3 regions of the Mesorhizobium sp. B2-3-7 genome follow, and region 2 is predicted to be linked to each of the others. Evidence: riboswitches for the same ligand, from Rfam matches in the RefSeq annotation. Region 2 holds a riboswitch; each other region holds the start of a gene.
What was found. Region 2 has a riboswitch for cobalamin ahead of FJ940_RS14505 (CbtB domain-containing protein). Riboswitches for the same ligand answer to the same signal wherever they lie in the genome.
Positions count from the first base shown of each region.

Region 1 (7,926 bases), on a different contig from region 2:
CGATCGCGGCGGCGCCAATTTCGTCGGCCTGGCCAACTATCAATGGGCCTTCGGCGACCGCGAGTTCCGCAATTCGATCCTCAACAATGTGCTCTGGCTGGCCGTAGTGCCCGCCGCCTGTACCTTCCTTGGCCTGATCATCGCCGTGCTTACCGACAAGATCTGGTGGGGCACGATCGCCAAGAGCCTGATCTTCCTGCCGCTGGCGATCTCCTTCGTCGGCGCCAGCGTCATCTGGAAATTCATCTATGAGTATCGCGGCGAAGGCCAGACGCAGATCGGCATCCTGAACGCCATCATCCAGCATTTCGGCGGCCAGCCGCAGGTCTGGATATCGCTGCCGTTCTGGAACAATTTCTTCCTGATGGTGATCCTGATCTGGATCCAGACCGGCTTTGCCATGGTCATCCTGTCTTCGGCGCTGCGCGGCATTCCGGAAGAGACGCTGGAAGCCGCCGTCATCGACGGTGCCAATCCGTTCCAGATCTTCTGGAAAATCATGGTGCCGCAGATCTGGGGCACCATCGCCGTGGTCTGGACCACAATCACCATCCTGGTGCTCAAGGTATTCGACATCGTCCTGACCATGACCAACGGCCAATGGAACAGCCAGGTGCTGGCCAATCTGATGTTCGACTGGATGTTCCGTGGCGGCGGTGATTTCGGCCGCGGCGCGACAATCGCCATCATCATCATGATCGCGGTCATTCCGATCATGGTCTGGAACATACGCCAGGCCAACAAAGAGACGGGAGGACATTGAGATGACCGTCGCGACCGGAAACTCCTTCGCCAGCCGCTTCGGCGTTCACATCGCCGTCCTGGTCTTCGTTGCGATCTGGACCATGCCGACGCTCGGCATCCTGATATCGTCGCTGCGCGACAAGGACCAGATCATCGCCTCGGGCTGGTGGAACTCGTTCGCCAGTTCGACCCAGACCGAAGCTGGACGCCTGCCGCCCGCCTCGGCGCAGGTCGAGAAGGACGGCAAGTTCGTCCTCCAGGGCAACATTTTCGGCGATGGCGCCAAGCGCGAGATCAGCGCCTTCGGCGTCAAGTCGGCGGCACCGACGCAATATCCGGCCGGCACATCGGCCGATCTCGGCGACGGCGTTACCTTGCAGCTCAATGCCGACGGCAGCTTCGTCATGACCTCGCCCAAGGCGTTCGAGGGCGACCGCGGCCAGCGCGTCTACTATGCCTCCTCGGCGCCGCCGAAATTCACCACCGACAATTACAGGACCGTGCTGTTTTCGGAAGGCATCGGCCGCTCCTTCATGAACTCGCTGACCGTCACTATCCCGGCGACCGTCATCCCGATCCTGATCGCCGCTTTTGCGGCTTACGCTCTGGCCTGGATGCGCTTTCCCGGGCGCGCGCTTCTGATCGCGGTCATCATCGGCCTGCTGGTGGTGCCGCTGCAGATGTCGCTGATCCCGCTGTTGAAGCTCTATAACGGCGTCGGCGCCTTCTTCGGCGTGCCCTCCAAGACCTATCTCGGCATCTGGCTGGCGCATACCGGCTTCGGACTGCCCTTCGCCATCTACCTCTTGCGGAGCTACATTGCCGGCCTGCCGCGCGAGATCATGGAATCGGCGCGCATCGACGGCGCCAGCGATTTCGAGATATTCGTCAAGATCGTGCTGCCGCTGTCATTTCCCGTGCTGGCGTCCTTCGCCATCTTCCAATTCCTGTGGGTATGGAACGATCTCCTGGTGGCGATGGTTTTCCTTGGCACGGAGGCGGATCAGATCGTGCTGACCGCCAAGCTCAATGCCTTGCTCGGCTCGCGTGGCGGCGACTGGGAGATCCTGACGACGTCGGCTTTCGTGACCATCATCGTGCCGCTGATCGTGTTCTTCTCTTTGCAGCGCTATTTCGTCCGCGGGCTGCTCGCAGGCTCGGTGAAAGGAGGCTGAAACCATGCAATCCGCTTTGAAAGCCAGTTCGAGGCCCGATCTCGCCGTCGATAGCGACTGGTGGCGAGGTGCCGTGATCTACCAGATCTATCCGCGCAGCTACCAGGACTCGAATGGCGACGGCATCGGCGACCTCAAGGGGATCATCGGGCGGCTGCCCTATATCGCCGCGCTCGGCGCGGACGCCATCTGGATCTCGCCCTTCTTCAAATCGCCGATGAAGGATTTCGGCTACGACGTCTCGGATTACTGCGACGTCGACCCGATGTTCGGCACGCTGGCCGATTTCGACGCGCTGACGGCGGAGGCGCACAGGCTGGGGCTGAAAGTGATGATCGACGAGGTGCTGTCGCACACCGCCGACATCCATCCCTGGTTCAGGGAAAGCCGATCGAACCGCAGTAATCCGAAAGCCGACTGGTACGTCTGGGCCGATCCCAGGCCGGACGGCACGCCGCCCAACAACTGGCTGTCGATCTTCGGCGGATCGGCCTGGCAATGGGACACCAGCCGCCAGCAATATTACCTGCACAACTTTCTCGCGGAACAGCCGGACCTCAATTTCCACAACGGCGAAGTCCAGGACGCGCTGCTCGACGTCACCCGCTTCTGGCTGGAGCGCGGTGTCGACGGGTTCCGCCTCGACACCATCAATTTCTACTTCCACAGCCAGGGGCTGGAAAACAACCCGCCGCTGCCGCCGGAGCAGCGCAACGACCAGACCGCACCCGCGGTCAATCCGTACAACTACCAAGATCACATCTACGACAAGAGCCGTCCGGAGAACCTCGGCTTCCTCGAACGCTTCCGCGCCCTGCTCGACGAATATCCGGCAACGGCCGCGGTCGGCGAGGTCGGCGATTCACAGCGCGGACTGGACGTCGTCGCGGCCTATACAGCCGGCGGCAAGCGCGTGCACATGTGCTATTCCTTCGATTTCCTGGCGCCGGAAAAGATCAGCGCCGCCAAGGTCCGTTCGGTGCTGGAAACCTTCGGCAAGGTTGCCAGCGACGGCTGGTCGTGTTGGGCCTTCTCAAACCATGACGTGATGCGCCCGGCCTCGCGCTGGGCCGCCAACGAAGCCGACCCGACCGCCTATCTCAAGGTTATCTCGGCATTGCTGATGTCCTTGCGCGGCTCGGTCTGTATCTATCAGGGCGAGGAACTGGGGCTCGGCGAAGCCGAATTGCGGTTCGAGGATCTGCAAGATCCCTACGGCATCCGCTTCTGGCCGGAATTCAAGGGCCGCGACGGCTGCCGCACGCCGATGGTGTGGGACGGCAGCGCCAGGAATGGCGGCTTCTCCCAGGCAAAGCCGTGGTTGCCGGTGCCGGCCAAGCACCTGTCGCAAGCCGTCAATGTCCAGCAAGGCGACGAGCATTCGCTGCTCGAACACTACCGACGCTTTCTCGGCTTCCGCCGTGCCCATCCGGCGTTGGCCAAGGGCGATATCAATTTCATCGAAAGCCAGGGCGACACTGTCGCCTTCACGCGCCGCGCGGGCAACGAGCAGATCGTCTGCGTCTTCAACCTGGGATCCGGGCCAGCGGAGGTTGACCTTGGCGGTCGATCGCTGCAACCTTTGCCCGGACACGGATTTTCGGGACAGCAGAGCTCCGGCTCCATCCGCCTCGGCGGCTACGGCGCCTGGTTCGGGCGCATCGACTGAATTCTAGCGACCACTGGAGGGAAACATGGCCGATGTCACGCTGAGGCAAGTGAAGAAATCATACGGCAATCTCAACATTCTGCACGGCATCGACCTCGACATCAAATCGGGCGAGTTCATCGTCTTCGTCGGGCCGTCGGGTTGCGGCAAGTCGACATTGCTGCGCTCGATCGCAGGGCTCGAGGAGATCACCTCGGGCGAGCTCAGAATAGCCGGCGAGGTGGTCAACGACGTGCCGCCGTCGAAACGCGGCATCGCCATGGTGTTCCAGTCCTACGCGCTCTATCCGCATATGACGGTCTACGACAACATGGCGTTTTCGATGAAGATCGGCAAGGAAAGCAAGGCCGAGATAGACAAGCGCGTGCGCCAGGCGGCAGAGATCCTGCAGCTGACCAACTATCTCGACCGCCTCCCCAAGGCGATGTCGGGCGGCCAGCGCCAGCGCGTGGCCATCGGCCGCGCCATCGTGCGCAACCCGAAGGTGTTCCTGTTCGACGAACCGCTGTCGAACCTCGACGCCGCGCTGCGCGTCGCCACCCGCATCGAGATCGCCAAGCTCAAGGAATCGATGCCCAACACCACCATGATCTATGTCACCCACGACCAGGTCGAGGCGATGACGCTGGCCGACCGCATCGTGGTGCTGAAGGAGGGCCATATCGAGCAGGTCGGCACGCCGATGGAACTCTACAAGAAACCCGGCAATCTGTTCGTTGCCCAGTTCATCGGCTCGCCGGCCATGAACATCCTGCCGGCGACCATCGACAAATCGGGCAATCCGACCGTCATCAGTCATGTCGGCGGCCGCAAGGCTACGGTGCCGATCGCGACGCCGGCCTCGGCCAAGGGCGCGTCGGTGAGCTTCGGCGTGCGGCCGGAGGACCTGACGATCGCCGGCGGCACGGACTATCTGTTCGAAGGAACGGTGGATTATGTCGAGCAGCTCGGCGAGGTGCAACTCGTCTATGTCGACATCGGCCGCGCCGACCTGCCGCTGGTGACCAAGCTGCCGGGCAATGTCGAGGTCAAGCGCGGGGCGACACTGCGGCTGAGCGCCGACGCCGGAGACCTTCATATCTTCGACGCGGATGGACGATCCTTCGCGCTGCACGAGACGGAAGCGAAAGCGGCCTGAGAGCAGGCCATGAATTAATTGCCGGTCACGCAAAAAAGGAGCGGCGGGCAAAGCCCGCCGCTCCTGTCTGGTGTCAGCTTCGGCTGTTAGTGGCCGAAGAGATTCCGGTCACTGCCCTGAGGGGCGGACTTGTGTTCATCGCCCGACGAATTGAGCAGCTTGTAGACCGGCGAGCCGCTGTCGCGGATCGAAGCCGTGTGCGCATTGTCGACCGAGGTGACGGCAGGCTGATTGGCGCCATTGGAGCCATAGTTGTCGCTGCTGGCGAAAGCGCTGCCCGAAACGGCCAGGACGGCGGCGGCAGCAAGGATGATCTTTTTCATTTCAAGTCTCCTGAATTCTCAAATTCCACCGCAGAGGCGGGCTTGCCCGCCATCTGCTGCAGGATCGGCTGTTAGTTGTTGCCGAAGAGGTTATGGTCGGCACCCTGAACAGGTGCCTGGGCAGCCGGAGCCGGCGTCTTGGTCGAAGCGGTGTATGAGCTGTCCGTCGAAGTGGCCGCGGGCTGGTTGGCGCCATTGGAGCCATAGTTGTCGCTGCCGGCGAAAGCGCTGCCCGACACGGCCAGGACGGCGGCGGCAGCAAGAACGATCTTCTTCATTTCAAGTCTCCTGAATTCTCAAATTTCGCCAGGACGGCGGAAGGCCCGCCGTCAACTGGAGATCGGCTGTTAGTTGTTGCCGAAGAGGTTGCGATCGGCACCCTGGACAGGCGTCTGGGCAGCCGGTTCCGACTTCTTGGTCGAAGCGGTGTACGAGCTGTCGACGGCGGTGGCCGCAGGGGCATTCGAACCATAATGGTCGCTACTAGCGAAGGCGCTGCCGGAAACAGCCAGAAGGGCGGCGGCAGTGAGAATGATCTTTTTCATTTTTGATACTCCAGTATTTTTCCGTCCGTCTAGCGGCGTGTCTTGGGAGGAAATCGCGTCGTTCGGACAGCCCCGATGTGGGAAAGCCATACCGCCATTTCCAATCACGAAGTTTTTCCGTGTGGACCAAGTTTCCACCACTTGAAATTGTGCCAGAGCCTTCAACATTCGTTTTTTTCTGTTTACTATCAGTTGGTTATGCAAACGCGTCGCGCGATCACCAACTGTGTCGAAGGCCCAGTGTTCACACCGTCCTGCACGCATCGTCAACAGAAACGAACCGTTCGGTTCGATTTTAGAGGGCGCTAACAGTCACTTTTCGAAACCGTTAACCTTTTTTGCCTCCGCCACGAGACGGAATCCGAGGCGGCGACCTGAGGCTTTCTGCCCTGCAACGGCGGCCGCGCCGTTTCCAATGCGTGTCGCGCGGCATGGATGCGATGTCGTTTTCATGCCGACGACAAGTCGGCGATCATGGTTAGATCCTGCCATCTCAGGTGCCGCCGCGTGACGACGAGGCGGAGAATTGGGAAGCCGGTCAGAATCCGGCGCTGCCCCCGCAACGGTGGTGGAGTTCAGGTCGCAACGGGAGACCACTGGGCAAAGGCCTGGGAAGGTGTCGCGACAGTCCGCAAGGACAGCTCCAGAGCCCGGAAACCAGCCCGAGATGTTGGACTCGACTGATCGCGGCGGGCGGTCAAGAGGCGGATGGTGCATGTCCGGCGCAAGCCGGCGCGCTGCTTGATCCTTCCTCTCTCCCCTCCGTTCAGTCCTTCGATGCGAGGACAGGACTTCAATGCGAGGACAGGACATGGATGCGCGCAACGACATGCTGAAACGGCTGCAAGGCCGCAGGGACGGCTTCTCGCTCGAGCAGCCCTTCTATACCGATCCCGACTACTTCAAGCTCGACATGGAGCTGATCTGGTACCGCGACTGGCTGTTCATCGGCCATGATTGCGAACTGCCCCGGCCCGGCAGCTTCATCACCGTGCAGATCGGCGACTATCCTGTGGTGCTGGTGCGTGACCAGAAGGGCAACATCAACGCCTTCCACAATTCTTGCCGCCATCGCGGCAGCCGCGTCTGCAACACAGACAAGGGCACGGCGGCGAAGCTCGTCTGCCCCTACCATCAGTGGACCTATGAACTGGACGGCAGGCTGCTGTTCGCCAGGCAGATGGCCGAGGGTTTCGACAAGAGCCAGTTCGGCCTGAAGCCGGTCGCCTGCGAAAGCGTCGGCGGCTACATCTTCATTTGCCTCGCCGACGAGCCGGCGGATTTCGCGCCGATGCGGACGATGATCGAACCCTATTTGCTGCCGCATCGGCTGCGCGAAGCAAAGGTCGCCTTCGAGAGCACCATCGTCGAGAAGGGCAATTGGAAGCTGGTCTGGGAAAACAACCGCGAATGCTATCATTGCGCCGGCAACCATCCGGAGCTCTGCAAGACCTTCCCGGAGGCGCCGACCGTGACTGGCGTGCAAGACGCCGACGGCGACCCGGAGATGCTGGCGCACTGGGCCAAATGCGAGGCGGCAGGCCTGCCGAGCAGGTTCCGCATCGACCCGGCCGGACAGTACCGTGCCACCCGCGCGCCGCTGCTGCGCGATGCCGTCAGTTATACGATGACGGGAAAACGCGCGGTCAAGAAGAACCTGTCCGACGGCGTTGCCACCGACCGCATCGGCTCCTTGCTGCTCTATCACTATCCGACGACCTGGAACCACATCCTTGGCGACCACGCCGTCACGTTCCGCGTGCTGCCGATCAGCGCCACCGAGACCGCGGTGACGACCAAATGGCTGGTTCACAGGGACGCGGTCGAGGGCGTCGACTATGATCTCGCCGAACTCACCCATGTCTGGACCGAGACCAACGGCCAGGATCGTCGCATCGTCGAGGAAAACGCCTTCGGCATCCTGTCGCCGGCCTATGAACCCGGCCCCTATTCCGAACTGCACGAAGGCGGCGTCATCCAGTTCGTCGACTGGTACGCGCGTTTCATCGGTCCGCGCCTCGCCGAAGACGGCCGGCCGGCCCTGCGCAGCGTTGCTTGAGAGGTAAGGGATGAATGCGATGACGGATCTCGGCCTCTATCGCCATCTCGATCAGATGGCGCCCTGGAACGACAGGCTCCAGGTGCTGGAAGTGATCGGCGTGAGCGACGAGGCGCCTGATGTAAAGACCTTCACCTTCCGCTCCGACAACCAGACCTGGTTCCGCTACAAGCCGGGCCAGTTCGTGACGCTGGAACTGCCGACAGCGGATGGGTTGCTGATGCGCACCTACACGCTGTCGTCTTCGCCTTCACGGCCATTCTCGATCGCGGT
Region 1 covers NZ_VFVV01000020.1:63,239-71,164, forward strand. Annotated here, with positions in the region: gene FJ940_RS27490 (sugar ABC transporter permease) at 1-763, shown strand, start outside; gene FJ940_RS27495 (carbohydrate ABC transporter permease) at 765-1,919, shown strand; gene FJ940_RS27500 (alpha-glucosidase) at 1,924-3,588, shown strand; gene ugpC (sn-glycerol-3-phosphate ABC transporter ATP-binding protein UgpC) at 3,614-4,726, shown strand; gene FJ940_RS27510 (DUF680 domain-containing protein) at 4,813-5,049, opposite strand; gene FJ940_RS27515 (DUF680 domain-containing protein) at 5,121-5,327, opposite strand; gene FJ940_RS27520 (DUF680 domain-containing protein) at 5,397-5,594, opposite strand; cobalamin riboswitch at 6,073-6,275, shown strand; gene FJ940_RS27525 (aromatic ring-hydroxylating dioxygenase subunit alpha) at 6,406-7,653, shown strand; gene FJ940_RS27530 (hybrid-cluster NAD(P)-dependent oxidoreductase) at 7,673-7,926, shown strand, end outside.
Region 1: another riboswitch for cobalamin. It lies ahead of FJ940_RS27525 (aromatic ring-hydroxylating dioxygenase subunit alpha); the one in region 2 lies ahead of FJ940_RS14505 (CbtB domain-containing protein).

Region 2 (7,926 bases):
GTCGGTGGTGCTGCTGGCGGCGGGTGCCGTCGGCGAAAGCGCGCCGCTCGTCACCGGCGCCTTCCTGCTGTGCGGCGCCTTCTTCACCATCGCGCTCGACGCGCTGGGCTCGACCGCCTTCATGCGCTCGGTCCGCTCTTATGAGCGGGCGCAGATGGCTGCGGTCTACCGCACTTATCTCGACTTTTCCGAACTGACGCCGCCGCTGGTCTACTCGGTGGTGCTGGCCTTTTTCGGACTGGGCTCGGTTTTCGTCACGCTCGGCCTGCTTGCGGCGGTCTGCGGTTATGTCACCTGGCGGTATCTGCCGAAGTCGCTGTGAAGCTTACGGCACAAGCGCAGCATGTCGTTCGCGTACCCAATCGTGGAAGCGGTGGAGGTCGTACTCCTCCGGCATCAGCACGCCGGCCTTATGGCGCATGGAGCGCAGCCCTTTCTGGTTGACCTCGCAGATCGCGGCATCCTCCTCCAGCACCTGGGTGCCGAATCCGACGATGTTGTCGATGTCGGTGGCGGCGAGCGCGTCGGGCGCGAACAGCCATTCGGCGGTCAATTCGGTCTGCTCGGGGCCAAGCGGCACCAGCCGTACGGACCTGACATAGTCGACGTGGCCGACGATGAACATCGAGGGCAGGCTGGTGGCGTAGGTCTGGCCGGCGGCGCGCTCGGCCGGCGTCAGGCCCGAAAAGACCGGCCCATGCGCCTGGCCGTCACGTGACCATGTTTCGGCACCCGCCCGCAGCCCGCCGGAAAATTCCGGCGCGTCATTGTCGGCATGGCGGGTCCATTCGGGGTCGTCATGCCGGCCCATCAGGCCGCGGCCGTACATCGGCACCAGCCGCGACAGGTCCTTGTGGACGCCGGGGCAATGCAGGCATTCGTTGAAGTTTTCCCAGAAGATCTTCCAGTTGCAGTTCATCACCTTGCGCAGCACATGGCCCGATACCAGCGATTCCAGCGGCCAGTTGCCGAGATCGCCGGAGGCCGGGTCGAAGGATGAGTGCGCCGAGCCGGCGGCATCTTCCGCGAGATTGACGAAGACGAAGCCGCGCCAGACCGACAGCGCGACGCGATAGAGCGGATGGTCCGCCTTGTCGAAACCTTCGGGCAGCGTTTTCGATGGCACGCGCACGAGCTCGCCGCGCAGCGAATAGGACCATGCGTGGTAGGGGCAGGTGATCAGCCGCGCCTTCAGCCGCCCCTCGCGTTCCTGGCAAAGCTGCGAGCCGCGATGCCGGCAGGTGTTGTGGAAGGCGCGCAGTTCGCCGGTATCGTCACGCAGCACGACGATCTCCTGGCTGCCGACACGGAAGGTGCGGAAAGCCAGCGGTTGGGCGAGATCAGCTTCACGGCAGACGAGCAGCCAGTTCCTGTACCAGATGGCGTCGAGGTCGCGCTGGTAGGCCGCCGCATCCCAATAGGCCGAGGACGGCAATGTCGGCTCGGCCCGGGTGAGGCCGTTATAGGGGGCGTGCTGGCTCTGGACGGGCTGCATGGCTGGCCTCCTGTGAGGATGGCAGCCGACACCCGGCCACGGAAATTGTCAATTGCAGCGGAGCAAGCGGCCGGACGGCGCTAAAGCGCTTGTCGCCGTCGGAATTTGGTTTGCCGGATGCGGCGATTTTCCCTATAGTCACCTTCGTCGTCGGTTCCGATTGGAGCCAAGAGGGAATGCGGTGCGGGCAGATTTGTTGCCCAATGCCGTGGCTGCCCCCGCAACTGTGTGCGGTAGTCCTCTCCATATGCCACTGAAGATTTTCTTCGGGAAGGTGGGGAAGGGCGCTGATCCGCGAGCCAGGAGACCTGCCGGCGACAGGAAACTGACTTCGATGCCCTCGGGTGGAGGGTGAAAGGACAAGACATGAATACCGCTTCCGTCTCCCTCGGCGCCTCCATCTCCTCGCAGTCGCGCCTCCTGCAGCTCGCGCTCGCGGCGCTGCTCGGCGTTTTCGTCGTAGGCTTTGTCGGTTTCTCGCATATCGACGCGGTCCACAATGCCGCGCACGACTATCGCCACTCGATGGCGTTTCCCTGCCACTGATAGGGATTTGACATCATGAACCTGTTTCGCAACGTCGTGTTCATCGCGGCGATCGCAGGGCTCGTGGCCGGTGTCGTTCTCGCCTGCATGCAGGCCTATGCCACCGTGCCGTTGATCCTGAAGGCGGAAGTCTACGAACAGGCCGGCGGCGGCCACCACCACGACCATACCGCACCGGCCCCGACCGACAACAACGCCATGAACTCTGCCGCCCCGGCGGGCAATGCCATGAGCTCCGCCGCGCCGGCAGCCGCTGAAGCTGTTCCGGCTGAAGAGGAAGGCTGGGCGCCGGCCGACGGCTTCGAGCGCTTCGCCTTCAGCGTGCTTGCCAACATCGTCACCGGCATCGGCTTCGCGCTGGTCCTGGTCGCGGTTTCGGAATTCGCCGGCGGCATCGGCAACTGGCGCCAGGGCGTGTTCTGGGGACTGGCCGGCTTTGCCGTGTTCACGCTGGCGCCGGGCCTCGGCCTGCCGCCGGAACTGCCGGCCATGCCTGCCGCCGAGCTTCTGCCACGCCAGATCTGGTGGACGGCGACGGTGGCGGCGACGGCGATCGGCCTTGCCCTGATCGCCTTCCGCAAATCACTGCCGCTGGCGATTCTGGGCGTGGTGTTGATCGTCGCGCCGCATATTGTCGGCGCGCCGCAGCCGGACAGTTTCGAGACGCCGATTCCGGAAGGCCTGCACCATCAGTTCGTGGTGGCGGTAACCGTAACCAACCTGGTGTTCTGGCTCGTGCTCGGCGCTGTCGTCGTCGTGGTGCGCGGACGCTTCACCGGCAGCGCGACGAGCCTGCGCGACAGCTTTGCCTGATCGCGGAAGACTGACCTTCATCATCGGCGGTGCGCGCTCCGGCAAGAGCGCGCACGCCGAAACGCTGATGACGGCCTTGCCTTCGCCATGGACCTACATCGCCACGGCGCAAGCCTATGACGACGAGATGCGGCAGCGCATCGCGTTGCACCGGTCGCGGCGCGGCGAGGGCTGGACGACCATCGATGCACCGCTTGGCCTTGTCGGTGCACTCGAGGCCCTACCGGAGGACCAGCCGGTCCTTGTCGACTGCCTGACGCTCTGGCTGACCAATCACATGCTGGCCGATCATGATGTAGAGGCCGAATGTCGGCGGCTGGCTGACATGCTGTCGCGGCCGCGCGGACCCTGGTTCGTGGTATCCAACGAGGTCGGGCAAGGCATCGTGCCCGACAATGCGCTGGGGCGCCGGTTCCGCGACGCCGCCGGCCGGCTCAACCAGCAGGTCGCGGCGATTGCCGAGACCGTGCTTTTGATGGTGGCGGGGCTGCCGCTCAAGGTGAAGTGACATGACCGACATCGACGAAAAGGACGAAGAGCGCCACCGCGCCAAGATGGCCAAGCGCAAGGCGGTCCAAGACGCCGAGGTGGCGAGCAAGACGGTCGAAAAGGGGCTGCTGATCGTCAACACCGGCCCGGGCAAAGGCAAGACCACGGCTGCCTTTGGCCTGGCGCTGCGGATGCTCGGCTACGGCAAGCGCGTCGGCGTCGTCCAGTTCATCAAGGGCAAATGGCATACGGGTGAGAAGGAGGCCTTCGCCGCCTTCGGCGACCGCGTCGTCTGGCACGCGATGGGCGAGGGGTTCACCTGGGAGACACAGGATCTGAAGCGCGACATCGCGGCGGCCGAGGCCGCCTGGGCCAAGGCGCTGGAGCTGATGGCCGATCCGTCGATCAGTCTCGTCGTGCTCGACGAACTCAACATCGCGCTGCGCTACGAGTATCTCGATCTGGACAAGGTGGTTGCCGCGCTGAAAGCGCGCCGCGAGGGCCTGCATGTCGTCGTCACCGGTCGCAACGCCAAGCCGGCGCTGGTCGAGGCGGCCGACCTGGTGACCGAGATGGGGCTGACCAAGCACCATTTCGCGGCGGGCGTGAAGGCGCAGCAGGGGGTGGAGTTTTGAGAGCTGTTGTCCCCTTTTGTGGATGAGCATTCAAGTCTGGTCGCCAAACGCTTCCAGCAGGGCTCACTTCCTTTCCCTCCGGAGGGGGGGAAAGGTGGCGCTGCGAAGCAGCGACGGATTGGGGGAAGGCGGTTATCGAACGCGCGGTCCGCAGACAGGCAGGCGCAACCCGGCGGGTGCGAGAAACGCGACTGCCGAGCTCGTCGACCCCCACTCCGTCTCGGCTCGCCGAGCCACCTCTCCCCCGATCGACGGGGGAGAGGAAAGGCGCGAACCTGTTGCAGCCCGGCTCCCTTCCTCCCCTTCGGGAGAGAACTCACGGGGGGGGTGAGATCATGCCAGAATGACGATCGCCGAAACCACGCCGAACAGCGCGATCAACAGGCAGTCGGCGACGCGGTAGAGTTTCAGCGCCCGCCTTATGTCGATGCTGTCGGCTTCGCGACGGCCGCCTTCGCCCATGAACGCGTCGTCGACAACGACGCCGCCATAGCTGCGCGGCCCGGCGAGCGCCAGGCCAAGTGCGCCGGCCATCGCCGCCTCCGGCCAGCCGGCATTGGGCGAGCGGTGTTTTTTCGCGTCGCGCCGCACCGCCTGCCATGCGGCTTTCGCGTCGGCGCCTTTCACCAGGAAAGCCGCCAACGTGATAAGCAACGCCGTCAGCCTCGACGCCGGCAGGTTGATCCAATCGTCGAAGCGTGCGGCTGCCATGCCGAACGCTTCGTGGCGCGGCGTGCGATGGCCGATCATCGAATCGGCGGTGTTGGCGGCCTTGTAGGCGGCGCCGCCGGCGAGGCCGCCGACGCCCGTCCAGAAGGCGGGGGCAACGATGCCGTCGGAAAAATTCTCGGCCAGGCTCTCGATCGCCGCGCGGCAGACGCCGGCCCTGTCGAGGGTTTCGGGATCGCGGCCGACGATGCGCGAGACGGCGGCGCGGCCCATGTCGAGGCCGCCCGAGTCGAGCGCATCGGCGACGGCCTCGACATGCTCATAAAGGCTCCGCTGCGACAGGAACGATGTTGCCAGAAGGGCGGTGATGAACAGTCCCAGGGGAACGAACCAGAGCAGGATCTGCACGCACAGGCCAATTAGCGCCGGCACCAGCACGATGACCAGAAGCGCCTGGACACCACGTTGGCGACGCAGTGCGTCGGGATCAGTGGCGCGGTTGAGCCTGCGATCGAGAAAGGATATCAGCCTGCCAAACCACGTCACGGGATGGCCGATGGCGCGAAACAGCCAGTCGGGGTAGCCCAGCGCGGATTCGATGGCCAATGACAGGAAAGCGATCAGGACTGACATGAAGCTTCTTGAAGGAGCGGTGGACCATGGTGGAAGTCTCGGCCGGGCAAGGGCGCTTTTCCCCAACGCCCCCCAGCCTTTCGTCGACCTCTCGACCGGAATCAATCCGCACTCCTACCCGCTTTTCGAGCTGCCCGCCACCTCGCTGTCGCGATTGCCGGAAGCGGGGCGGGCGCGTGAGCTGACGGCGATCGCAGCCAGTAGCTATGGTGCGCCCTCGCCAGCCAATGTCGTCGCTGCGCCCGGTACGCAGATCCTGCTGCCGCGCGTGGCATCGCTGGTCGCGCCGGGCAGGGCGCTCGTTCTAGGGCCGACCTATGCCGAACATGCCCGCGCGGCGGCGATCGCGGGGCACGAGGTGACCGAAGTCAGCGATTTCGCTGATCTGGCGAATGCCGACCTTGCCGTCGTGGTCAACCCGAACAACCCGGATGGGCGCATCGTCGAGCGCGACCGGCTGCTGGCGCTGGCCGCCGGTTTGCGCGCCAAGGGCGGGCTGCTGGTCGTCGACGAGGCGTTCATGGATGTCGGCCCGCGCGAACACAGCCTTGCCGGCGATGTCGGCCAGGGCGGCATCGTCGTGCTGCGTTCTTTCGGCAAGTTTTTTGGGCTGGCCGGCCTGCGGCTTGGATTCGCGCTTGCCGATGCGCCGACGGCCCAACGGCTGGAAACGCAATTCGGACCTTGGGCCGTCGCCGGCCCGGCGCTGGAATATGGCATTCGCGCACTTGCCGATATCGGCTGGCAGGACGCGATGCGCGCGTCGCTGGCGGAGGTATCGGCTCGGCTCGACGGGCTGTTCGGTCGTTTCGGCGTGCCTGCCGCGGGCGGCACCACATTGTTCCGCTATCTCAGGCTGTCGGATGCCGCCGGCTTGTTTTCTGTGCTTGGGGAACGCGGCATCCTGCTTCGCCATTTCACCGACCGCCCGCATGTCCTGCGGGCCGGCCTGCCGGGGAACGGGGAGGAGTGGCTGCGGCTTGAATCCGCCCTTGCCGAATGGGCGGCCCGGCGCGAGGATCGAGCGGAAGGTATCAAACCATGATCCATGTCTGCTCGCTGGCAAAGGTCGAGGAAACGGTGGCGAGGACCGGCGCCGAGCGGCTGCTGTCGCTGTTGGCCGCCGGCACCGATGTGCTCCGCCCGGCCTCGATCATGAGGGAAAACCATCTGCACCTGGTCATGCACGACATCGCGGCGGCGCAGGATGGCATGACCATGCCGGGCGAGGAGCATGTGCGCAATCTGCTCGATTTCGCGCGCCGCTGGGACCGCGCAAGGCCGATGGTCGTTCACTGTTATGCCGGCATCAGCCGCTCGACAGCCTCCGCCTATATCATCGCTGCCGCGCTGGCGCCGAAACGCGACGAGGCCGAGCTGGCCCGGACGTTGCGGAGGTTGTCGCCTTCGGCGACGCCCAATCCGCGGCTGATCGCGGTGGCCGACGCGCTGCTTGGTCGAGGCGGCCGCATGATCGCGGCAATCGAAGCGATCGGGCGCGGCGCCGATGCCTTTGAAGGCAACCCGTTCGAACTGAGGATCGACGGCTAGAGGCTACTTCAGCCAATCGGCGAGCTTCGCCTTGCGTACGTCCCTAAGCAGGCTGACGAAACCATCAGCCTGATGTTCCGCTGTCAGCCGACCTTTTTCAGCCGTGGCAATGCTGGCGTCGCCGACCACGCCGTTCGGGTTGAGATCGCTGGCGATCCAGGCGAAGGCGTGGGTGCCGGTATGCCGCAGCAGCGCGAATTCCTTCTCGGCCTTGGCGACATTGGACACGAAATTGTCGGCCCTGGCCATGTCGACGAGATCCGGCCGGAAATGCAGCATCAGCGAGGTCTCGACGTCGCCGCCATGGATGCCGTGGCGGTCCTCGAGTTCGGTGTACATGCCGGCCGGGCGGCCGAAGCGTTGCCAACTGGTCTTCACCGCCAGCATCTTTTCGCGCACCCGCAATTCGCGCGTGACGATGCCCATGATCTCCTCGTTGCCGCCATGCGAGTTGACGACGACCAGCTTGCGCACGCCTGCCCGCGCAATCGACACGCCAAGCTCGGTCCAGGCGTCCGCCAGCGTCGTTGCCGGCAAAGTAAGCGTGCCCGGCGCGTGAAGATGCTCGTTCGATTTGCCCACCGCCTGGACCGGAAGGATGCGGATGTCGAGATCGTCGGGCAGGCGGGCGATCACCGTGTCGAGCATGCCGTTCATGATCGAGGTGTCGGTCGAGACAGGCAGATGCGGTCCATGCTGCTCGATCGCCGCCACCGGCAGTACGGCGATCGTCGCTTCGGGATCGATCGAGGCATATTCGGTGGTCCGATAGTCACCCCACCACACACGTCTTTTTGCTACGGTCATGTCATGCCTCTTCGATGAACGGTGAGACCTAGCGCGAGATACACGGCGTGTCGATCACCCGGCCGCGATGGCCTCGACCTCGACCTTGAATTCAGGCCGGGCAAATCCGCTGACGATCATCAGGGTCGAGGCCGGCGCGGGGTTCGAAAAAAGCCGGTCGCGAACATCCATATAGGGTCTCAGATGCGCGCGGTCGGTGACATAGGCGTTGATGCGAACGATATCGCCGAGCCCCAGCCCCGCCTCGCCGAGGATCGCGGCGATGTTCTTGAAGCAAAGCTCGGCCTG
Region 2 covers NZ_VFVV01000006.1:290,125-298,050, forward strand. Annotated here, with positions in the region: gene FJ940_RS14495 (MFS transporter) at 1-322, shown strand, start outside; gene FJ940_RS14500 (aromatic ring-hydroxylating dioxygenase subunit alpha) at 326-1,495, opposite strand; cobalamin riboswitch at 1,630-1,826, shown strand; gene FJ940_RS14505 (CbtB domain-containing protein) at 1,862-2,041, shown strand; gene FJ940_RS14510 (CbtA family protein) at 2,057-2,854, shown strand; gene cobU (bifunctional adenosylcobinamide kinase/adenosylcobinamide-phosphate guanylyltransferase) at 2,847-3,362, shown strand; gene cobO (cob(I)yrinic acid a,c-diamide adenosyltransferase) at 3,364-3,978, shown strand; gene cbiB (adenosylcobinamide-phosphate synthase CbiB) at 4,312-5,280, opposite strand; gene cobD (threonine-phosphate decarboxylase CobD) at 5,279-6,325, shown strand; gene FJ940_RS14535 (tyrosine phosphatase family protein) at 6,322-6,831, shown strand; gene FJ940_RS14540 (creatininase family protein) at 6,835-7,638, opposite strand; gene FJ940_RS14545 (RidA family protein) at 7,693-7,926, opposite strand, start outside.

Region 3 (7,926 bases), on a different contig from region 2:
CGGATTTCTCCTGCGCCATGGCCTGGCTGTAGGCGGCGCGCAGCTGTTCGACGTTGAGCCGCGCGGCGGCCACCGCCGCGTCGGCCTGCGCAAGTGCGATTCGGTAAGGCTCGGGGTCAATGGCGAAGAGAAGATCGCCTTGCTTCACCCTCTGATTGTCCGAGATCGCAACCTGAACGATGCGGCCCGCCGTGTCCGAGGCGATCGATACCTTGGCCTGCTGCAGGTTGGCGTTCTCCGTCTCCTGGTAGCGCCCTCCAGTGACCCAGACATAGCCGCCACCAATGACCAACGCCGCCGGCAGTGCGAACATCAACAAGAAGCGGCCGAGACGGCGCTTCTTCTTTGGCACCGGCGCCGGCTCTGCCGGAGGTGTCATTGTAACAGGGGCCGCGGCCGGCTGCTGCGGCGCTTCCATTTCCACTTTGGCGGCGTTTTCGTCGACCTTGGCTACCGCGTTCATGCTGCTGCGCCTTCCGTATTCTTGACCTTGTCGCAGGACGGTGAATCGCCATCCGCGAGATTCTGTGCCATCGCATCCAATGCCCTGATCAGGACGCGGCGATCGTCCGGCGAAACGCCGGTCAGCGACTCCTCATAGACTTCGCCGGCGAGGCTCTTGACCTCCGCATACGCGGCACTTGCCTTGGGAGTTGGGAAGATCATGCGCACGCGGCGGTCGGCGGCGTCGGAGCGGCGCTCGATCCAGCCGCCCTCCTCCATCCGGTCAACCAGCCGCGAGACGCTGATCGGCTCGATTTCAAGCAGTTCAGCAAGCCGCGCCTGCGAAACGCCCGCTTCCTTGGCGACGCGAACCATCAGGCGCCATTGCGCCGAGGACAGGCCAAGGCCGCTGGCGCGCGCTTCGAAGCGCTTTCGCATCAGCCGCTGCACGTCGTGGATCAAAAATCCCAATCTGTCTACGCCTTCGGAAACCATGAGTGGCATATATAATAAGCGTGCTTATCATTCAAGTCCGGCATTGTTCCAGAAGCCAGCAAACGTGCATGGCAGCCGTGCAGCACAATCATGGCTGCGTCCGATGATTTTCGGCTGCCGCTACACCCATCACAAGCGGTTACGGATCAGCATGGTGACAACGAAGAAGGCGCCGAGCGAGCTGGTGATGATGCCGATCGGCAGTTCCTGCGGCGGCAGCAATGTGCGTGCCAGAAGGTCGCTTGCCAGCAACAGGACCGCCCCGAACAGCGCGCAACTTACGATCAGGCGCAGATGCAGCGGACCAGCCAGCGGCCGCGACAGATGCGGGATCATGAGGCCGACGAAGCCGATGACGCCGGCGACCGAAACCAGGATCGCGGTCGAAAACGCGGCGACCAGAAACGTCGTCCGTCGCATTCGCGCCACCGGCACGCCAAGACTTTCGGCGGCATTTTCGCCGGCCAGGAAAGCGTCCAGCCGGCGATGATTCCACAGCCCGTACGCCGCAATCGTGCCGGCCCCAAGCGCACCTAGCCAGATATTGTCCCACCGCGCCAGGCCGAGCCCGCCCATCGTCCAGAACAGCACCGAATGGGCGGCGCGCTGGTCACCGGCAAAGACCAGGTAATTGGTCAATGCGGTGAACATGAAGGAGACCGCAAGTCCGGCGAGGATCAGCCGTTCGGGGCCTTGTCCCCTCACCCGCGCAACCAGCAAAAGCACAACGCAAGCCGCCAGAATACCGCCGGTGAACGCGGCGATCGGTAGCGTCCAGATCCCGAAACTGTCGCCGAAGACGGTGATGACGGAGACAGCGCCGGCGGCGGCTCCCGACGAGAGACCGAACAGGAACGGATCGGCAAGATCGTTGCGCGTCACCGTCTGCAACAGCGCGCCGACCACGCCCAGGCCGCCGCCGAGACAGATGGCCAGGATGGTGCGCGGCAATCTGAGGTCGACGACGATCCTGCCGACCGGGCCGGACACGTCATGCCCCTTCAATCCGATCGCATGGCCAAGTGCTGCAACGACGTCGCCCAGCGGGATCATCGTCGAACCATAGGCGATCGATAGCAGCGCGAGCGCGGCCATAGCCGACGCGGCCGCCATCATGGCCAATACGAATGCCTTGTGCCGCAAAGTCATCTTCCCGGTTAAAATGCTTCCGGATGCATCGCCCTGGCGATCTTGCCGATCGCTTCGATGTTGGCCGGTCCGGGTGTCAGTTCGGCATAGCGAAGCGCCACGAAGCGTTCGTTCTTGACCGCGTCTATCTCCTTCATTGCCGGATGCGCTTTCAGGAAATCGAGCAGCTTCCGGTAGCCGCCGCCATCCTGATAGTCGAGCAGGATGAGGAATTGCGGATTGCGCGAGGCCACCGTCTCCCAATCCGTGTTGCCCCAGCTGGTGTCCATGTCGGCCATGATGTTGTCGCCGCCGGCCGCGGAAATCATGGCGTTGGGAATGGCGAACTTGCCTGATGTGAACGGCTTGTCCTCGCCGGAATCATAGAGGAAGACGCGCGTTCCCCTGCGGTCGCCGACCTTTGCGGCGATTTCGGCGAGCTGCGCCTTCCAGCCGGAGACGAGCTTATCCGCTTCGGCCTCCTTGCCGAAGATCTTGCCCAGCTTCTCGACATCGCCATAGAGCAGGTCCATCGAAGCGGCAGGCCGGTTCTTGTCGAGATGGACGCAGCTTTCCGTCAGCACCAGGGTCTTGATGCCGTGTGGCGCCAGCGTATCGGGCGTCACCTCGCCGCCCGGCTTCATGCCGTAATACCAGCCGGCGAAGAAGAAGTCGGGCTCGACAGCGACCAGGTTTTCCAGCGTCGGATATTTGGGCGCCAGTTCCGGGATCGAGCCTTGCTCGGCCTTGAATTCGGGGCCGACCTTGTACCATCCGGTGATGCCGGTCAGGCCGACGATCGACGGCTGCAGCTTCAGGGCGAAGGCCATCTCGGCCATGTTGAGATCGTGAATGACAGCGCGCTTTGGAGGCGCGTCGAAGGTCAGCGACTTGCCGCAGCTGTCGACCGTCACCGGAAAGGCGAAGGCCGTAGAGGCCAGCAGGGAGAAGGCAAGAGATACGGCAAGGCGTTTCACGGATGTTGCTCCTTCGTTGCACGGGAATTGGATCTGCGCTCACGAAGATGCGCGGCACGGTTCGGAACCTCGAACACCGTCAGCTCGCGGTCCTCCGTCGGGTGGCGCAACCTAAAGACGTCGACACCGAAGATCTCGCGGATCAGCTGCTGAGTGAGTGCTTCGCGTGGCGGCGCCAGCACATGCAACCGGCCATGGCCCATCACCGCGACCCTGGTGGCGAAAGGCGTCACCAGCGCCAGATCGTGCAGCACCGCGATCACGGTCATGCCGAGGCCTGCAACCAGTTCGAGCAACTCGCTGCGCGCCCGCGGGTCGAGATGGTTGGTCGGCTCGTCGAGGAACAGGATCTTCGGCTCCTGTGCGATGGCGCGGGCAAGCTGGGCGCGCTGGCGCTCGCCGCCCGACAGCGAGCCGATGGTGCGGCCAAGCAGCGGCAACAGCCCGGTCCGGCGCAGCGCCTCGACGACAATGTCGCGTTCCTCGCTCCTGTGCCTGCGGCCGGTATGCGGAACCCGGCCGAGCTCGACATAATCGATCACCGCCAGCCGTGGATCCGGTTGATCGGTCTGGCCGACGACGGCGATGTGCAGCGCCCGCTCGGCGGTCGAAATCCTGTCCAGCAGGCGCCCGGTGAGCTTCACTTCGCCCGAACTCGGCCGCAGCATGCCCGACAGCATGCGCAGCAATGTCGTCTTGCCGGCGCCGTTGGGACCGATGATGGCGAGACGGTCGCCCGCCGCCACCGAAAGGCTGACCGGATGCACCAGATGCAGGCCATCCGCCGCCGCGGCCAGGTCGCGGGCCTCGAGAAGCGGCGCGGTCATGGGCAATTCCTTGCAGGGCCTGCCGGAATACGGGCCAGCGTCTTGCTTGCCAATCCTGCCGGACGCTGGCCTGAATTCACCTCGGTGGCGATATCGCGGCAAAGCGTGCACACGATGATGCGATGCATGGGAATGCAGTGAATGCGATCGATGGAGCCGTCCAACTTCCGTCACTTTCAAAAATGGCGACGGAAGGAAGCTGGCTTGAACCGGTCGACAAGACCGAACCCCGCGTCTCCTCCCGGCACACCCCGTCCGGTCAACCCATGCAGATGGCAGGTCTCCTGGCTCGCGGGTCGTTGCGCCATCCTGCCTTCCCAGCCTTGCCGGCCAGTGGCTTCTCGGATTTTGCTCGCCGCTTACAGTTGCGGGGGCAGCCATGGCTTCGACCCGAAAATCGGGCCTCACCATGTTCCCTTTTCACCCCTCGCCTTGCGGCGCGGGGACCATCACGAGTCGCAGCCTAGGATGCAGGCAGCGTCGAGGCAAGGTCGATGCATGTTCTGTTATAACGATACAAACGTGTGGTCAATCACTATCGCGCGCCACCAGTTCCAGCGGCCAGACCTCGCGAATGATCTCTGGCCCTTTCGCGCCGGCGAAAGCCGGGAGCGAGGCGAGCAGGATTTCGCCGAGCCGCCGCCCCATCGGGTCAAGGCTCGGACGAAAGCCGGTCAGCGCCGGCGAGAAATAACGGCAGAGCGGCGTGTCGACGATGACGATCACCGCGACATCCTGCCCGGGCTTGATCCCCATTTCGGCGAGCGCTTTGCAGCCGCCGAGCGCCATCGAGTCGTTGTTGAAGATAATCGCGGTCGGCGGATCCTTCGACCGCATGACTTGCGGTGTCACCGCGTAGCCACCGGCTTCGTTGATAAAACCGTCCACAATCAGGCCGGGATCGACTTCGATGCCGTGCCGCCGCAGCGCCTTGCAATAACCCTCCAGAAACAGATAACCGAAATTCAGGTCAAGCGACGGCCGGATGGCGGCGATGCGGCGGTGGCCACGCGCAACCAGCCGGTCGACCGCATCGGCGCCCGCCTTCTCGAAATCCAGATCCAGAGAGGGATAGCTGTCGTCGCCGGACCGGCTTCGGCCGAGCGTCGCGAAGGGAAAGCCGGCCTTGCTCAGATAGTCGATGCGATCGTCCTCGCGCCGCGTCCAGGCCAGTACGACGGCATCGGCACGACGCGTCTCGACGACGCGGCGCAGCCGCTCCTGTTGATAATCCGCCGGCGCGCCCATGACGATGATCAGGTCCAGCCCGCACTCGGCCAATGTCGCTTGCAGTCCGGTGAGGAACGGAATGAAGAACGGCTCGCCATACTGCTGGTCGCCCGGATGCGGCTGCAGCATGAAAGCCACGGCATGGGTGGTGCCGCGGCGTAAGTTCCTGCCCGAGTGGTTCGGTGAATAATTGAGCTTCCGGGCCGCCTCGAGCACGCGCTGGCGTGTCTCGGCGTTCACGTCGGCGCGCCCGTTAAGCGCGCGCGAGACTGTACCGATCGAAATGTTCAGGTGCCGCGCAAGATCGTGAATGCTGGACGCCAAGACCTCCCCCTCCTGCTTCTGGCTAGCACCAGCCGGTCGTGCGGCCAAGGCGTTTCAGAGCCGACGGTACAAATCCGATTGACAATATATGCCATCGGGTGTGTCATCGTAAACGTTTACGGAAGTCATTTACGGACTGCCGTGGGTGCCAGCCAGGAGGGGTTGGCCGGAGGAGCGCTGGATGATGCACGTCGTCCTGGTCGGGTGCGGAGCCATGAGCAAAACCTGGCTCGAGGCCATCAGCCAATCCCCTGCCGTCAAGATCGTCGGTCTCGTCGACCTCGACGCCGACAGGGCGCGCCAGCGGGCACGCGAATACGACCTCGCCGGGGTCGCGATCGGGACCGATCTCGACGTCGTTCTCTCCCAGACCAGACCCGATGCGGTGTTCGACGTGGTCGTGCCTGCCGCCCGTCGCGCCGTGGCGAATTCGGCCTTTGCCCATGGCTGTCATCTGTTGACGGAAAAGCCGCTGGCCGACAGCCCGGACAATGCGCGCGCCATCATCGACGATGCGCGGCGCGCCCGGCGCATCCATGCCGTGGTGCAGAACCGCCGCTACGTCGCCAACGTCCGGCGCATCCGGCGCTTCCTCGGCTCCGGCGCCATCGGCGCTGCGACCAGCATCCATGCCGATTTTTTCATTGCGCCGCATTTCGGCGGTTTCCGCGAAGGCATGCGCCATGTGCTGCTGCTCGACATGGCGATCCATACATTCGACGCCGCCCGCTACATGGTCGATGGCGAGCCGACCGAAGTGTATTGCCGGGAATGGGAGCCGGCCAATTCCTGGTACCGGCAGGGATCGTCGGCAAGCGCCACCTTCGAGCTCGGCCAGGGCAAGATGTTCACCTATCGCGGCAGTTGGTGCGCCGACGGTTTCCGCACCAGTTGGGAAGGCAGTTGGCGCATCGTCGGCGAACGCGGCAGCCTGACCTGGGATGGTCATGACGAGTTGAAGGCCGAAGCCGTGCTGCCGGAACGCGAAGGCCTGCTCGACAAGGTCGTGTCGGTAGCGGTGCCGCCGCTCGACCCTGCCGACCGCATCGGCGGGCATCTCGGCGTCATGGAAGATTTCGTCCGCGCCGTGGAAACCGGCACCGAGCCGGAGACGCGCGGCGCCGACAATATCAAGAGCCTGGCCATGGTTTTCGCGGCGATCGAAAGCGCCGAGACCGGGCGCCGGATCGAAATCCCCAGGCAGGAAGGATGACCATGGCGGACCCGCTTCTCGACATCAGGATCGGCACCATGGTGCGGGCCAATCTCGAAGACCCGGCCGCCTATGTCAGGCAGATCCTGCCGCTCGGTTTCGAGAGCGTCCAGCCCTTCTTCTGGCAGACGCTGGGCGGCAAGGACCTGGGGCGGCTCGCCGGCGAGATCCGCGACGCGATCGGCGATGCCGATGTCAGCGTCAGCTCGATCGGCGTGTTCGGCAATCCACTCGAGAGCGGCGACACCGACCGCGGCGTGCTCAAGGCCTGGGAAACGGCGATCGACAGCGCGCATCTGTTCGGCACCAATCTGGTCAGCGGTTTTACCGGCCGCATCCGCGGCAAGCCGCTGACCGACAGCCTGCCGCGCTACCGCGAAGTCTGGGGCGAATTGGCCAAACGCGCGGCCGACAAGGGCGTGCGCATCGCCTTCGAGAATTGCGCCATGGATGGCAACTGGGCCGCCGGCGACTGGAACATCGCCCATAATCCGGACGCCTGGGAACTGATGTTCAACGAATTGCCGGATGAGAATCTGGGTCTGGAATGGGAGCCCTGCCATCAGTTGGTCTATCTGATCGACCCGATCCCGCAGATCCGCAAATGGGCGCATCGCATCTTCCATGTCCACGGCAAGGACGCGACGGTGCGCTGGGATGTCATACGCGAGCACGGCGTCTTCGGCCGCCTGCCCTTCGTGCAGATGCGCACGCCCGGCTTCGGCGACAGCGACTGGACGCGGGTGATCAGCGAATTGCGGCTGGCCGGATACAAGGGCGCCATCGACATCGAAGGTTGGCACGACCCGGTCTATCGCGACGATCTTGAAATGACAGGCCAGGTCCGCGCGCTGGAATACCTCCAGCAATGCAGGGGAGGCCTGAGCTACCTGCCGAACCCGACGTGAGGATTGGCCGGCGGGAGGAGCCGGACGGGATTGCCGAAGCAGATGTCGAAACCCTCGCTCGCGAGGACAAAAGGGAGGAACGTGCATGAGCATCGCCAAGAGAACGACACTTCTGCGCACGACCGTGGTGGCGACCGCCACGGCGCTCGCCGCCGCCATCTCCACCTTGCCGGCACAGGCGCTCGACGCGCAATGGTGCAAGGACGTCCACATCCGTTTCTTCGTCGGCGGCGCCGAGGGCGACGCTTTCGGCACCATTGTCTACAATGGCGCCAAGCAGGCTGCGGCCGATCTCGGACCGAAAGTGGATTACATCTTCTCAGGCTGGGACATCGAAAAAATGGTCCAGCAGCTGCGCGAGGCGGTCGCCGTCAAGCCCA
Region 3 covers NZ_VFVV01000003.1:453,738-461,663, forward strand. Annotated here, with positions in the region: gene FJ940_RS09050 (HlyD family secretion protein) at 1-463, opposite strand, end outside; gene FJ940_RS09055 (MarR family winged helix-turn-helix transcriptional regulator) at 460-939, opposite strand; gene FJ940_RS09060 (iron ABC transporter permease) at 1,069-2,088, opposite strand; gene FJ940_RS09065 (ABC transporter substrate-binding protein) at 2,097-3,044, opposite strand; gene FJ940_RS09070 (ABC transporter ATP-binding protein) at 3,041-3,871, opposite strand; cobalamin riboswitch at 4,128-4,337, opposite strand; gene FJ940_RS09075 (LacI family DNA-binding transcriptional regulator) at 4,400-5,425, opposite strand; gene FJ940_RS09080 (Gfo/Idh/MocA family oxidoreductase) at 5,607-6,638, shown strand; gene FJ940_RS09085 (sugar phosphate isomerase/epimerase) at 6,641-7,546, shown strand; gene FJ940_RS09090 (substrate-binding domain-containing protein) at 7,632-7,926, shown strand, end outside.
Region 3: another riboswitch for cobalamin. It lies ahead of FJ940_RS09070 (ABC transporter ATP-binding protein); the one in region 2 lies ahead of FJ940_RS14505 (CbtB domain-containing protein).